One region of the Clostridium cylindrosporum DSM 605 genome, then DNA from elsewhere that is predicted to be linked to it. Evidence: a T-box and tRNA genes for the amino acid it is inferred to sense, from the RefSeq annotation. Region 1 holds a T-box; the other regions hold tRNA genes.
The links. A T-box is a leader RNA that pairs with one kind of tRNA and senses whether it is charged. The one in region 1 lies ahead of leuS (leucine--tRNA ligase), so its partner is inferred to be a tRNA-Leu.
Positions count from the first base shown of each region.

Region 2: it has a tRNA-Leu gene. The T-box ahead of leuS (leucine--tRNA ligase) is inferred to sense a tRNA for this amino acid. The anticodon was not compared.
Region 3: it has a tRNA-Leu gene. The T-box ahead of leuS (leucine--tRNA ligase) is inferred to sense a tRNA for this amino acid. The anticodon was not compared.

Region 1 covers NZ_LFVU01000005.1:61,794-66,075, reverse strand. Annotated here, with positions in the region: gene spoVB (stage V sporulation protein B) at 1-1,494, opposite strand, end outside; T-box leader at 1,648-1,843, shown strand; gene leuS (leucine--tRNA ligase) at 1,898-4,282, shown strand, end outside.
Region 2 covers NZ_LFVU01000027.1:250,803-255,084, reverse strand. Annotated here, with positions in the region: gene CLCY_RS09710 (hypothetical protein) at 7-1,293, opposite strand; tRNA gene CLCY_RS09705 (tRNA-Leu) at 1,930-2,011, shown strand; gene CLCY_RS09700 (helicase-related protein) at 2,132-4,282, opposite strand, start outside.
Region 3 covers NZ_LFVU01000027.1:283,434-287,715, reverse strand. Annotated here, with positions in the region: gene CLCY_RS09880 (hypothetical protein) at 1-195, opposite strand, end outside; gene CLCY_RS09875 (lactate utilization protein) at 295-936, opposite strand; gene CLCY_RS09870 (GNAT family N-acetyltransferase) at 920-1,459, opposite strand; gene CLCY_RS09865 (MarR family transcriptional regulator) at 1,602-1,781, opposite strand; gene CLCY_RS09860 (biotin transporter BioY) at 1,970-2,524, shown strand; tRNA gene CLCY_RS09855 (tRNA-Leu) at 2,595-2,679, opposite strand; gene CLCY_RS09850 (lytic transglycosylase domain-containing protein) at 2,728-3,276, opposite strand; gene coaE (dephospho-CoA kinase) at 3,278-3,874, opposite strand; gene polA (DNA polymerase I) at 3,883-4,282, opposite strand, start outside.

The DNA of each region.
Region 1 (4,282 bases):
ATTTTTATAGGCTATAAAGTAAAATGGAAGATAAAGTATAAAGTATGTTAAATAGTATAGAACTATTATAAGTGGTACATTTGTTATACTACTGAAAAGTAATGATGTTAGAGCATATTGTGAAAAGGCACATAAACATGGAATTACAATACAGTTCATATAATCTAGCTTAAACTTAAATGACTTCCTTATAACTGAGAAATTTAAGCCTATTGAGAATAATGCGGATAATAAAAAGTTTAGTGCATATCCTTTTACTGCAAGTGTTGGAATACCTAAAAAGATATATATGAATATTACATCTGATATAGATGTTAATGTAGAATTTATGAGTAAGCTTCCCTGTCTGCCAAGCCCATTTAAAATTGAGAAAGATATAATTTGAATATATACAATAGGTAAAGGGATAGAAAGTAAGCTTAATAGATATCCTACATAGGAATCTTTATAAAAAAATATTCCTATGTCCCCTCCACGAGTAAGTATAAGTACCGTAGATGAAAATCCTACAATAGATGCAACCTTTATAGCTATATTAGTTCTGTGATTAATAATATAATCCTTACCCGATGTAACAGCTTCAGAAATAGACGGAATAAGAACTGTACATACAGCATTTAGGATAATTGCAGGATAGAATAAAATAGTCAGAGTCATTCCTTCTAACTTCCCAAGTAGGGAAATTGCTTCATTATAGGATACTCCCCCTGCCATAAGTCTTTTAGGAATAAGGAGAGTTAGAATCATAGAAAATATAGTTGATAATATACCATTAAGAGCTAGAGGGATTGCAAGGCGTAATACACTTACAACAAGTTCACGATTAGATTTACATATCCCTCTTGCTGGATGATTTTTAATATATATTTTATATGAAATAAAAAACAGTATAAAGCTAAAAATCTCCCCTATACTTACAACAAGCATTGCAGCTGCCGTAGTGTATTCAATCCCTAGATTCATATTCTTAACAAGTGCCATTAAAGGGAAAATCATTATAATTCTAATAGCCTTTTCAATTACATCAATGATAGCTGGCTCAAGTATTCTTTGAAGTCCATAATATGTACCTTTAAAAACAGATGAAAGAGATATAATAATTAGAGCAGGGCAAAAAGCTATAATTCCTAAAACTGTTCTAGAATCAGATAGTATATTATTTGCAATTACCTTGGATAAAATAATTAAAAACAGTGTTACCATTAATGACCATACTAGTTCGAACATACACATTATCTTTACTGTTTTATATAACTCATGAAGTTTTCCAGATGCTTTTTTTTCTGCTGCTATTTTAGAAAGGGTTACCGTAATACCTCCACCTGTAATACATAAAAATAATGCAAATACTGGTGTAACTAACTGGTAAAGTCCCATACCAGCTGCACCCATTTCTCTTGAAAGAAATATAGTATATATAAATGTTAAAGTTCCAGTAAGTACATTAGACACAGTAAGTACTGCTGTTTTTTTGAAAAATGAGGACTGTTCCATTTATCACCTTTTTATAATTATTCTTACCTTTATTAATATGCTGAAAATAAGATGCTATGACAATATTACACAGTAGTGATTATATTGACATAAAAAATTTTTTATACTAAAATGTTAGTTAATGAAAATTTGGACAATTTGATACAATATATTATAAAAACTGTGATAGGGAGTAGTAAGTTTGAATAGGATTCACAGAGAGTGGGAGATAGCTGGGAGCCCATAATCTTTACATTCTGAACTCGCCCTTGAGTTGTAGGCCGAACCTTTAGTAAGCCGAGCCGGCATAGCCGTTATTTAACTAAGATACAAATTTGGGTGGTACCGCGAAAGACTCTTCGCCCCATTAGGGGATAGGGTCTTTTTTTGATGCACCGATAATACTTGAGAGGAAGTGAATTTAATGCCATACTCAGTAGAAACAGATAAAAAGTGGCAACAAAAATGGGACGAAACTAAATTATATGAATTTGACAAGTCAAAGGCAGATAAAAAACTTTATTGTCTTGAAATGTTTTCATATCCATCAGGAGCAAAGCTTCATGCGGGACATTGGTATAACTACGGACCAACAGACACATGGGCAAGATTTAAGAGAATGCAAGGATATTCAGTATTTCAGCCAATGGGATTTGACGCATTTGGTCTTCCAGCTGAGAACTATGCTATAAAAACAGGGGTACATCCTCATGACTCTACAATGAAGAACATAGAAACTATGGAGAAGCAGCTAAGAGAAATGGGAGCTATGTTTAATTGGGAAAACGAATTAGTTACTTGTCTTCCAGATTATTATAAGTGGACTCAATGGATATTCCTAAAACTATTTGAAGCAGGACTTGCATATAGAAAGGAAGCTCCAGTTAACTGGTGTCCTAGCTGTAGTACTGTTCTTGCTAACGAGCAAGTTCTAGATGGTGAGTGTGAAAGATGTTCAAGTGAAGTTACTAAGAAAAATCTTACACAATGGTTTTTCAACATTACTAAGTATGCAGATGAACTACTAGAAAAATTAGATGAACTAGACTGGCCTGATATGACTAAAAAGGTTCAAAAGAACTGGATAGGAAGAAGTGAAGGGGCAGAAATTGAGTTTTCAGTAGAGAATTTAGATATTAAATTCAACGTATTTACAACAAGAGCAGATACTCTTTATGGGGTAACATATGTTGTACTTGCACCAGAGAGCCCAATAGTTGATAGTATAACAACTCCTGCTCAAAAGGATGCGGTTGAAAACTATAAAGAAGAAGCTAAAAAGCAATCAGAAATAGAAAGAATGTCCACTTCTAAGGAAAAGACAGGAGTATTTACAGGGTCTTTTGCTATTCATCCTCTAACAGGTGAAAAGGTAGAAATTTGGATTTCAGACTATGTTCTAGCAACTTATGGAACAGGATGTGTTATGGCAGTTCCTGCACATGATGAGAGAGATTATGAGTTTGCAACTAAGTTTAACCTACCTATTAAGAGAGTTGTAGAATCAGCTAAGGGAGAAGAAACTACTCTTCCATATACTGAATACGGAACACTTGTAAATAGTGAAGAATTCAATGGAATGACATCAGCTGATGCAAGAGTAAATATTGTTAAAAAGGCTGAAAGCATAAATAAGGGTGAATTAAAGGTAAATTATAGACTACGTGATTGGCTAGTATCAAGACAAAGATACTGGGGATGTCCAATTCCAATAATCCACTGTGATGATTGTGGAACAGTTCCAGTGCCAGAGGAGCAACTACCAGTTGAACTTCCATACAATGTTGAATTTACACCAGATGGTGAATCACCACTTAAAAAGTCTGAGGAGTTTGTTAATGTTGTTTGTCCTAAGTGTGGAAAGCCAGCTAAGAGAGAAGCAGACACACTAGATACATTTGTATGTTCATCATGGTATTATCTAAGATATCCAGATAACAAAAATAGTGAAAAGGCATTTGACACTGAATGGATTAACAAGATGCTTCCAGTAGATAAGTATGTAGGTGGACCAGAACATGCTGCAATGCACTTACTATATGCTAGATTCTTTACTAAGGCTCTTCGTGACCTTGGATACCTTAACTTTGATGAACCATTTAAATCACTTGTTCATCAAGGAATCATCCTAGGGCCAGACGGAAATAAAATGAGTAAATCAAAGGGAAATGTAATATCACCTGATGATTATGTTAGTGAATATGGATCAGACGTATTTAGAATGTACCTAATGTTTGGATTCGGATACTCAGAGGGAGGTCCATGGAACGTAGATGGTATTAAGGCTATGAGCAGATTTGCTTCAAGAATTGAAAGATTCGTAGAAAGATATCTTGAGCTAAAATCAGAGGGAACTACTAAATCAGATATAGCTAAGGATGAAAAGGAACTTAACCTAGTTCTTCATACAGCAATTAAGGGAGTACTAGATGATACGGATAAGTTCCAATTTAACACAGCACTTGCAAGACTTATGGAGCTTGTAAATGCACTTTATAAGTATGATACTGATACAGAGGTTAAGAATGTAGAATTCCTAGGAGGAGTTATTAAGGACCTTATAAAACTTCTAGCACCATTTGCACCACATTTAGCAGAGGAACTTTGGGAGCAAATAGGAGGAAGTTACTCAGTATTTAACGAATCACTACCTGAATTTGATGAATCAGCACTAGTTCGTGATACTATAGAACTAGGAGTTCAAATCAATGGTAAGGTTAAAGGGAAAATAGAAGCTTCAAGCTCAGCATCAGATGAAGAAATACAAAAGATAGCTTTAAATGATGATAAGATAAAGGAATTTATCGCA
Region 2 (4,282 bases), on a different contig from region 1:
ATAACCTTATATAACCCCACTTTTTTTATTCAATCTATCCCAAATCCTCTTTATTTTATCAGTTGTCTTATTTCTTTTAACTTCTAACTTTTCACTAATATAAGTTACATTTATAGAAGGTAAATCCTCTTTAGTTATATTAATATAATTGTACTTGTCTTCACTTTTTATAACTGCTCCTATATCGGTTATAAATTTTACCTGACTCTTAGTTAATTTATCTATATCTAATATACTATAATTTTTTATATTGTCCTTATCACAATATCTTGCTATTAATAGTTGTAACACATCTAAACTATCATCAAGTTTTATATACCTATCTTCTCCACCTGTTTGTGTTCTTTTATAAGTATTCGATAATAATTCTCTCATTTTATAATTTTTTATAGAATTAAAAACATATGTATTTATATACTTAACTATTATCTTATAATCATCTTCCCCATATATGTTTCTTAATTTAGAAACCATATCTAGGTCTATATTATCAACGGCTTTTATAAAATGCTTTTTGTATATGTTTATATAGTCCTTATAATCCATTTCACATCTATATTTATTTCTTCTCTCTTTTATTTCATTGGCAATTCTCATATGATTTTCTACTAATTCAACTATATAATCAATATTTTCTCTTACCATTTCTTCTTTTTTAACCTTTAATATTTTTAACCTTCTATTATACTCATCTTTATAAACATCTTTATCTTGTTTGTATCTTAATTTTTTACTGCCTAAACCTTTTCTTATTTTATAATAATCCTCTCCCAGTTCAATATAAGTAAATTCTTCATCATCATAAAGTTTATAATCTTCAATGTTACTTATTTTTATATTTGCTTCTTCAAATTTCTCTTTTCCAATTTCATAATTTACTTCCTTGTATCCCCATCTAGTATAAGGATCTTTATCTGAATCATAACTATAATACCTATATTTATGTAAAAACTTTTTTAAATATAGCCTATTGTTTTGTACTTCTTTTCTATTAACTCTTATGCAATTAAAATACATGTTTTTAGCAGTTAAAATTAATTTAGTAAATCCTTGCTCCATACAACAATTAAAAATAAAATTATTTATATAGATACTTTTTAATCTATTCTCTAGGTATCTATATGTTAATATTTTATCTTCAACATCATAACAATCATTTTTAATAATATATTCGTTTTCTTTTTTAGTAAGTTTTGTTCTAAATACCTCATCATCTTTTCTATCTCTAAATGATTGCCTAGGAACATATACATATTCCTCAATTTTCTCAAATCTTTTAAAACAATTATACAATTTTTCAGTCGGGTCTATTTCATATAATAACTCCCTATCAACTTCAAAATACAATGATAATGGTTTATATATCCCTTTCTCTTCAACTGTATCTATAATCGGTTTTTTAGGTATTATATTTTCAAATATTTCATCTAAAAATTTTATATTATTAGTATTCTTATATTTTTTTATTATTTTAAATAAAAAACTACTATCTTTACAATTATTGTACGTTTCCTTGTTAGGATTTTCTATTGCTCTTTCTACGTTATCTATATATCCGTCTATATCTATTAATTTAAACCATTGTGCATCATCGTCCTTATTTTCTTCTATTTTTTTATAATCGTTTTTTAGTTTCTCTTGTTTTTTAATTAAAAATTTACTTAATTTATCTATAACCTTTCTCCTCCTTCTTTTTTATTTTATACCTAATTATACCATAAAAGTATAACTTTGTAAATTTTATACACTTGACAAATTACATATAATATATTAAAATCACTTGTAATTAAATATAGGTATCAATCGTACAATACATATATAAACAGTGGTTACTTACTACTACTAAATATATTATTAATGGTAGCGGTCAAATAAGAAAATAAGTTATATTGACTCATATGGTTAATTATGATAACATATTCTAGTAGTGCCACTGTGGCGGAACGGCAGACGCATTCGACTCAAAATCGAACGGGAAACCATGTGGGTTCGAGTCCCACCAGTGGTACCAATATTTTTGAATATTGAATTTATAACCTACGTTTTATTATTGATTTATATAATCAGTAATAAATGTAGGTTTTTTGTTCCCTATTTAAAAGGGATAACCTTTTATAGTTATCCCTTTTAATCAATACTTATAATAGTATCTAGTATTATAATGCCTATCATTGTAACATTCGCTACATATTTTGTGAGGATAATCCCAAGCTAATTTGTTTCCACATTTCTTACAACTTCTACTACTTTTGCCTAGGGAATTAATAAGTATCTCATTAATATTATTTGCAGTTTTAAGCTTTTCTTTACTTAACCAATCTAAATCAATGTATAAGTTAAAATTCTTAGAAAAGGAATAATACAAGTCTAAGCATTTATAATAATCCTCTAAATCCTCTAATTCCTTACCTTCGCAATCGGGCCTCTTTAGGTTAAGAACCTTTTTTGTATACATCTGACAATACTCTAGCCATAATTGTAGTACAGTACTTGATTTCTCACTAAAAGGAATAGAAATCATTCTTAGTAGGGTTTTGTTAGGCACATTTATCCTTGCCCTTTTTAATATTTGTATCAAGTTTAAATCTCTTTCTATATCTGTTTTGTGATAAAGACGAGATGTAGGCATATCTTCCCATACCTTTAGTATGTAGGATAAATCCTCTTCTATATCCAACAAAACTTCAGGGAATCCAGTAAATATCTCTTTTATTGGTTTTACTTCAGTATTTAATCCTTTTTCTATCAAGTTCCCATTTTGTGCTGATAGTACATATCCTACATCATAAATTCCCTTTCTCCCAGCACGACCAGATATTTGTTTAATTTCATGGTCTTTTAGTTTTCTTACATCTTCTCCATCAAATTTAGATGTTTCTAAGAAAATTATTCTTTTTATTGGTAAATTCAAACCCATGCCTATTGCATCAGTAGAAACAACCACATCTGTATCTCCATTTAAAAATCTTTGGAATTGACCTTTTCTTGTAGCATATGGAAGTGCACCATATATAACACTTGTTTTAATCCCTCTATTAAGAAGGTCAGATGCAACTGCTAATACCTTTTTCTTAGAAAATACAATTAAGGCATCTCCCTTCTCAATATCTCTTTTTAGGTTAAAATTTTTATCTACAAATACTAACTTTGTATTTCTTACATGTTCAACAACTTCATATTCATCATTACATTCCTTTATAAGCTTAATTAGTATATCTAAACCCTCTGGAGCAGTACAAAGATGTACTTCTTTAGCCAATACTCCTAATATCGCTCGTGTCCAGGCAAACCCTCTTTGGGTATCTCCTATCATTTGACATTCATCAATTACGCAAATATCATATATGCTACTTAGATCTACTTTTTCTACTGTAGAGGAAATGTGATTAGCATTAGAAATAATATTCTCTTCTTCACCTGTAGATAAACTACAAGGTATACCATCACTATTTAGCTTTTCCTGAACTTCTAAAGCAAGTAATCTTAGTGGAGATAGATAAACACCACTTCCTGATGATTTTAATTTTTCAAGGCTTGAATAAGTTTTTCCAGTGTTAGTTTCTCCAACATGGATAGTAAATTTTCTCTTCATTCTTCTAGCTTTAGGATATTCTTCTTTAGGGTTTAATGGAATTAATTTTGATATTTTTTCTTTAGTAGATTGTGTTACGTATAAGTTTTCAATTATGAAGATTATATTATTTGAGGTAAATTCATTTTGGCAATCCTTATATTTCATTAATTCCTTAATTGAAGGAACACCTTTATGTATTTTCTTATATTCCTCATAAATGTATGTTTCAACCATAGCTATTTTATTTATTAATTCTGGAAGCTTACTTTCAATATACGCATTAGGAAATTCTACATTATTATCTTTTCCCCTTTTAGCAAAATTCCCACAAGCCAAATATTCTAGTATGCACTCTTTAGCCATTGATATAAATAAAATCATACTTTTATTTGTAGTAGTCACTTCCCTATCTATTAATTTATCTATTTTCCCTTTTAGCTTATTTATCTTACTTGGTATATTTCTTGTTTTAACCCTAAAGCTAGGATTGTATATTTTTTCAGAAGTATACTTTTCTTTCAATATATTAACAAGTTCTTTTTCTACCTTTTTATTTACTGAAGATACCATATCTACAATGTAATCTGTATTTATACCTAATTCCTTGCAACCAAGTGTATATATATCATAAAATTCTTCTGTACTAATATCTTCTATTAATTCTTCTACATCCCAAAAGTTACTTGAGATATAGGATTCTATTTCCAT
Region 3 (4,282 bases), on a different contig from region 1:
GAATACACCTAATTGAAGAAAGTATACACTTTTAAAATCATTTAACCTAACTGCAATACTTGTAGCTTCGTTTTGAGAATAATTTATTAAAACCTTCCCAAGTATTAATGATATAATTGGAAGAAGTATCGTAAAACAGATTATGACCTTATACTTATTAAGTGTGCTTTTTATTTCAACTCTCGTGTATCTCATCTTTATACCTCCATTTTGTTACATATTTTTACATTATCACTAAAAAACATAGCCACTGAAAAATCAGCGGCTTTAAATCCTTTATCATTAGTATAGCTATTAATACCCAATCTCCTCCTTAACAAGTACTACAATCCCTCTTCCCTTTGTGTTTTGTCTAAATGTAACTACTAAGTGATTGCATATCCTATTCTCACTAGAGCAATTTACACATTCTGAAACTTTAACACAGGGATTGTCCATATTTAATCTTTTACAGTTAATTGGAGCTACATATTTCCTAACTCTTTCATATGCACTATCTATGTCTCTTACTATCTTATTTTCTCCCACCACTACAATAACCTTTTTAGGTCCGTAAATCATTGCAGCTACTCTATTTCCAAGACCATCTAAATTTACTAACTCCCCGCTTTCAGTTATAGCATTACTACTAGTCAAATAGTAATCGCTAAAAAATGCTTCTTTGTGAACTTCTTTAACCTCACTAGGTGTTAATCCTTCTTTATATCTGTCTAAAAAATTATAGTCACCTTCTCTAAGAGAGTTTAAAATATCACACTGTAGTAGTGTTTGGCTTCCTCCTACACCTACAGTACTTTTTGCCTCTATTAAAGAAATAACCTTCTTTTTTGCTTCACTTTTATCTTTAACAATGTATACATCATATCCCTTAGACTCTAAAGATTTTTTTGTTTTTTCTAAAACTTTATCTTTAAACCATCTAGTGTTTAAGTCCATTTTTATCCTCCGTTTTCTCTAGTATAACAACTGCTCCTGTTTTGGATGGATGCTTTATATTAGTTCGTCTTAGTAGTTTGTAATTATTTTTATTCCAAAATTCCATAGCATTGGAATTATCCTCATATGCTAATACACAAAATCTATATATTGAATAATATTCCCCAAACCACTCTTCTACCCCACTTAATATTTTACTTCCAAATCCACGTTTTCTGTATCTCTCACTTAAAACATATGTTAAAAACCAAACTTCTGTACAAGACCTATTTTCAAACCTTCCCTTTAAAATTCCAATTATCTCTTCCTTTAAATAGACTCCTAGAAAAAAATCTGAAACACTTGAGAGTGACTCTAAATATCTCTCCTTAATTTCTTCAAATTGAAAGCTTTCTTTTTTACCTAGAAGTGCTTTTGTCTCATCTGACTCATTTAACAACCTGTGTATTTGAGGAAGTTCCTCATAAATTATGTCACGAACCGTAATTTCACCTATTATTATATTGACTGGTATCAAACTCATCACCTTTTCCTCTATTTGATAATAGGAAGGACTAGGCCTTTACTGTTATATTCAACAATTCTTATTAAAAATCCTTTACAAGTTTATAATTTATTTTATACAAAATAAGAGGAGTATATTGCATACTCCTCTTATTTATAAATTATTCATTTATTTGATAATAACATCTTTTAGGTGATATAACTTCCTCGTCTTTTTTTAGAAGTTTAATAACCTTATCAACTTCAGATTTTTCTTCACCTATAATTTCAGCTATTTCCCCAGCCTTAAGTGGTGATTCTGCCTCTCTTAATGCATGTAAAACTTTTTCCTTTATTTCCATATTAGCTACCTCCCTATATCTATTTTCTTGTAAATAATTATTATCTATTATAAATTATTATTTTGTAATTGTAAATATTGTACCATATTTATTACTGAAAAAAAATTTGACATATATTTATCTTTTATTTATAATCATTGTTAACGATATTTTAAGTACAGGTTAACAAATCATCAGGAGGTTAAAACATGAAAAAATTCTTAACAACTAAAGAGCTAATACTTTGTGCACTTTTTGCTTCATTAACAGCAATATGCAGTCAAATAGCTATACCACTTGGATTTACACCAATACCTTTCACACTACAATTATTCTCTGTATTTATTTCTGCAATTATACTTGGTCCAAAGCTTGGTTCTATTTCCCAAGTTACTTATGTTCTTGTAGGTACAGTTGGTTTTCCTGTGTTCGCACAATTCTCCGGAGGAATAAATAAGGTTTTAGGACCTACAGGAGGATATATAATTAGTTTTCCAATAGCCGCTTTTATTGTAGGTTATCTGGCACTTAAACCTAATATTTTTATAAACGCTTTAGGAATAATACTCGGACTTATATGTATATATGGGATAGGAACAGTTCAGCTTTCACTTATCACAAATATGAGCTTTAATAAAGCTTTGCTGGCAGGTGTTATTCCATTTGTACCATTTGATTTAGTTAAAATCTTTCTATCACTTGTAATTGGAATGCAAATAAGAAAAGCACTTATAAAAAGTTCTTTATTTTCTACGAACTATTAAATTTAACTTAAATAAAATCGAGCCTAGGATAATTCCTAGGCTCATTATTTTTTTAAATATATACTCAAATTGGTGCAGATGGCGGGATTTGAACCCGCACGCCCTGTGGACACTACCCCCTCAAGATAGCGTGTCTGCCGTTCCACCACATCTGCTAAGTCTGATGAGGATATTTTATCATATTGCATTTTTGAAATCAAATACTATTTACTTATATAAAGATAGCGATAAATATTATAATCTCTTTTTATAGATTTAATGTAGTTCCTTGTTTGCTTAAATGGAATTTTATCTTCATAAAGTTCATTACCATTTTCAGTCATCCACTTTCTAACGTTACCTTCCCCACCATTATAAGCTGCAAGTATAGCCTCTACATCTCCATTAAAATCCTTAGAAAGCTTAGCTAGATAATATGTACCATAGTTAATATTTTTTTCAGCATCATATAGGTCATTTATCTTAAAATTCTTTTCTCCTAAAAGACCTGATATATACTTCCCTGTATCTGGCATTATCTGCATCAATCCCATTGCTCCTTTTTTCGAAACAGCAAGGGGATCATACTTGCTTTCCTTCTTTATAAGAGCATAAACAAGCTCCCTATCAATTTTATAATTATCTGCATACTTATCGATGGTTTCTTTATATTCTAATTTATAAACCTGCTTTAACATTGGTTTATGAAAAGCTCCTAATAATGTAGCAAAACAAATTATTACTAGAGCTATCTTTGCCAATTTTTTAAACATTCTATGCCTCCAAATCCAATAATGTTTTTATAACATTTTCTACTTTTTCTCTTAGTTCATCTATTCCTTCATTGTTTTCTATAATGTATTTGCAGTATTTTTTCTTCTCGTCTAAAGGCATTTGTGATTTTATTACATCCTTTATATATTCATACGAATGTCCATCTCTTTCATTTACCCTTTTTAATTGGAGCTCTTCACTTGAAGAAATAAGAATTATATCATCTACTAAATCACAGAACCCTGCTTCTATTAAAATAGCACCATCTACTATGCAAAGCTTTTCTGTTTTTGCATATACCTTTATATAATTCTTAATTCTAATTTTCATAATAGGATGTAATATAGAGTTAAGTTTATTTAAATTTTCTTTGCTTTTGAATACTATTTTTCCAAGTTGCTTCCTATCAAGTTCATTACTTGAAGTTATAACTTTATTTCCAAAGGTTTCTTCTAACAGGTTCAAAACTTCCTTATCCTTAACTACTTCTCTTGATACTATATCACAATCTATTACTTTAATATTTAGGCTTTTTATTATAGAGGAAGCTGTACTTTTACCAGTGCCAATCCCTCCTGTTAATCCAATTACCCTCATATCTTCTCCTATTTTGCCTCATACCAATTTTCACCGAAGTTCATACTAATTTCTAATGGTACACTTAACTTAAGAGTATTTTTCATCTCCTCTTCAACTAATAACTTCATTTTTTCTAGCTCATCTTTATGAACTTCTAGTATTAGTTCATCATGTACCTGTAGGATAAGTTTCGACCTAAATTTCTCATTTTTTAGTCTTGCATATACATTGACCATTGCTATTTTTATAATATCTGCAGCTGTTCCTTGTATCGGTGTATTCATAGCAAGTCTTTCCCCATACATTCGAACATTTCTATTTGATGAGGATATCTCTGGAATATATCTAACTCTATTTATTAATGTTTTAACATACCCCTGTGTTTTAGCAGTTTCTATAGTATTATCTAGATATGTCTTTACCCCT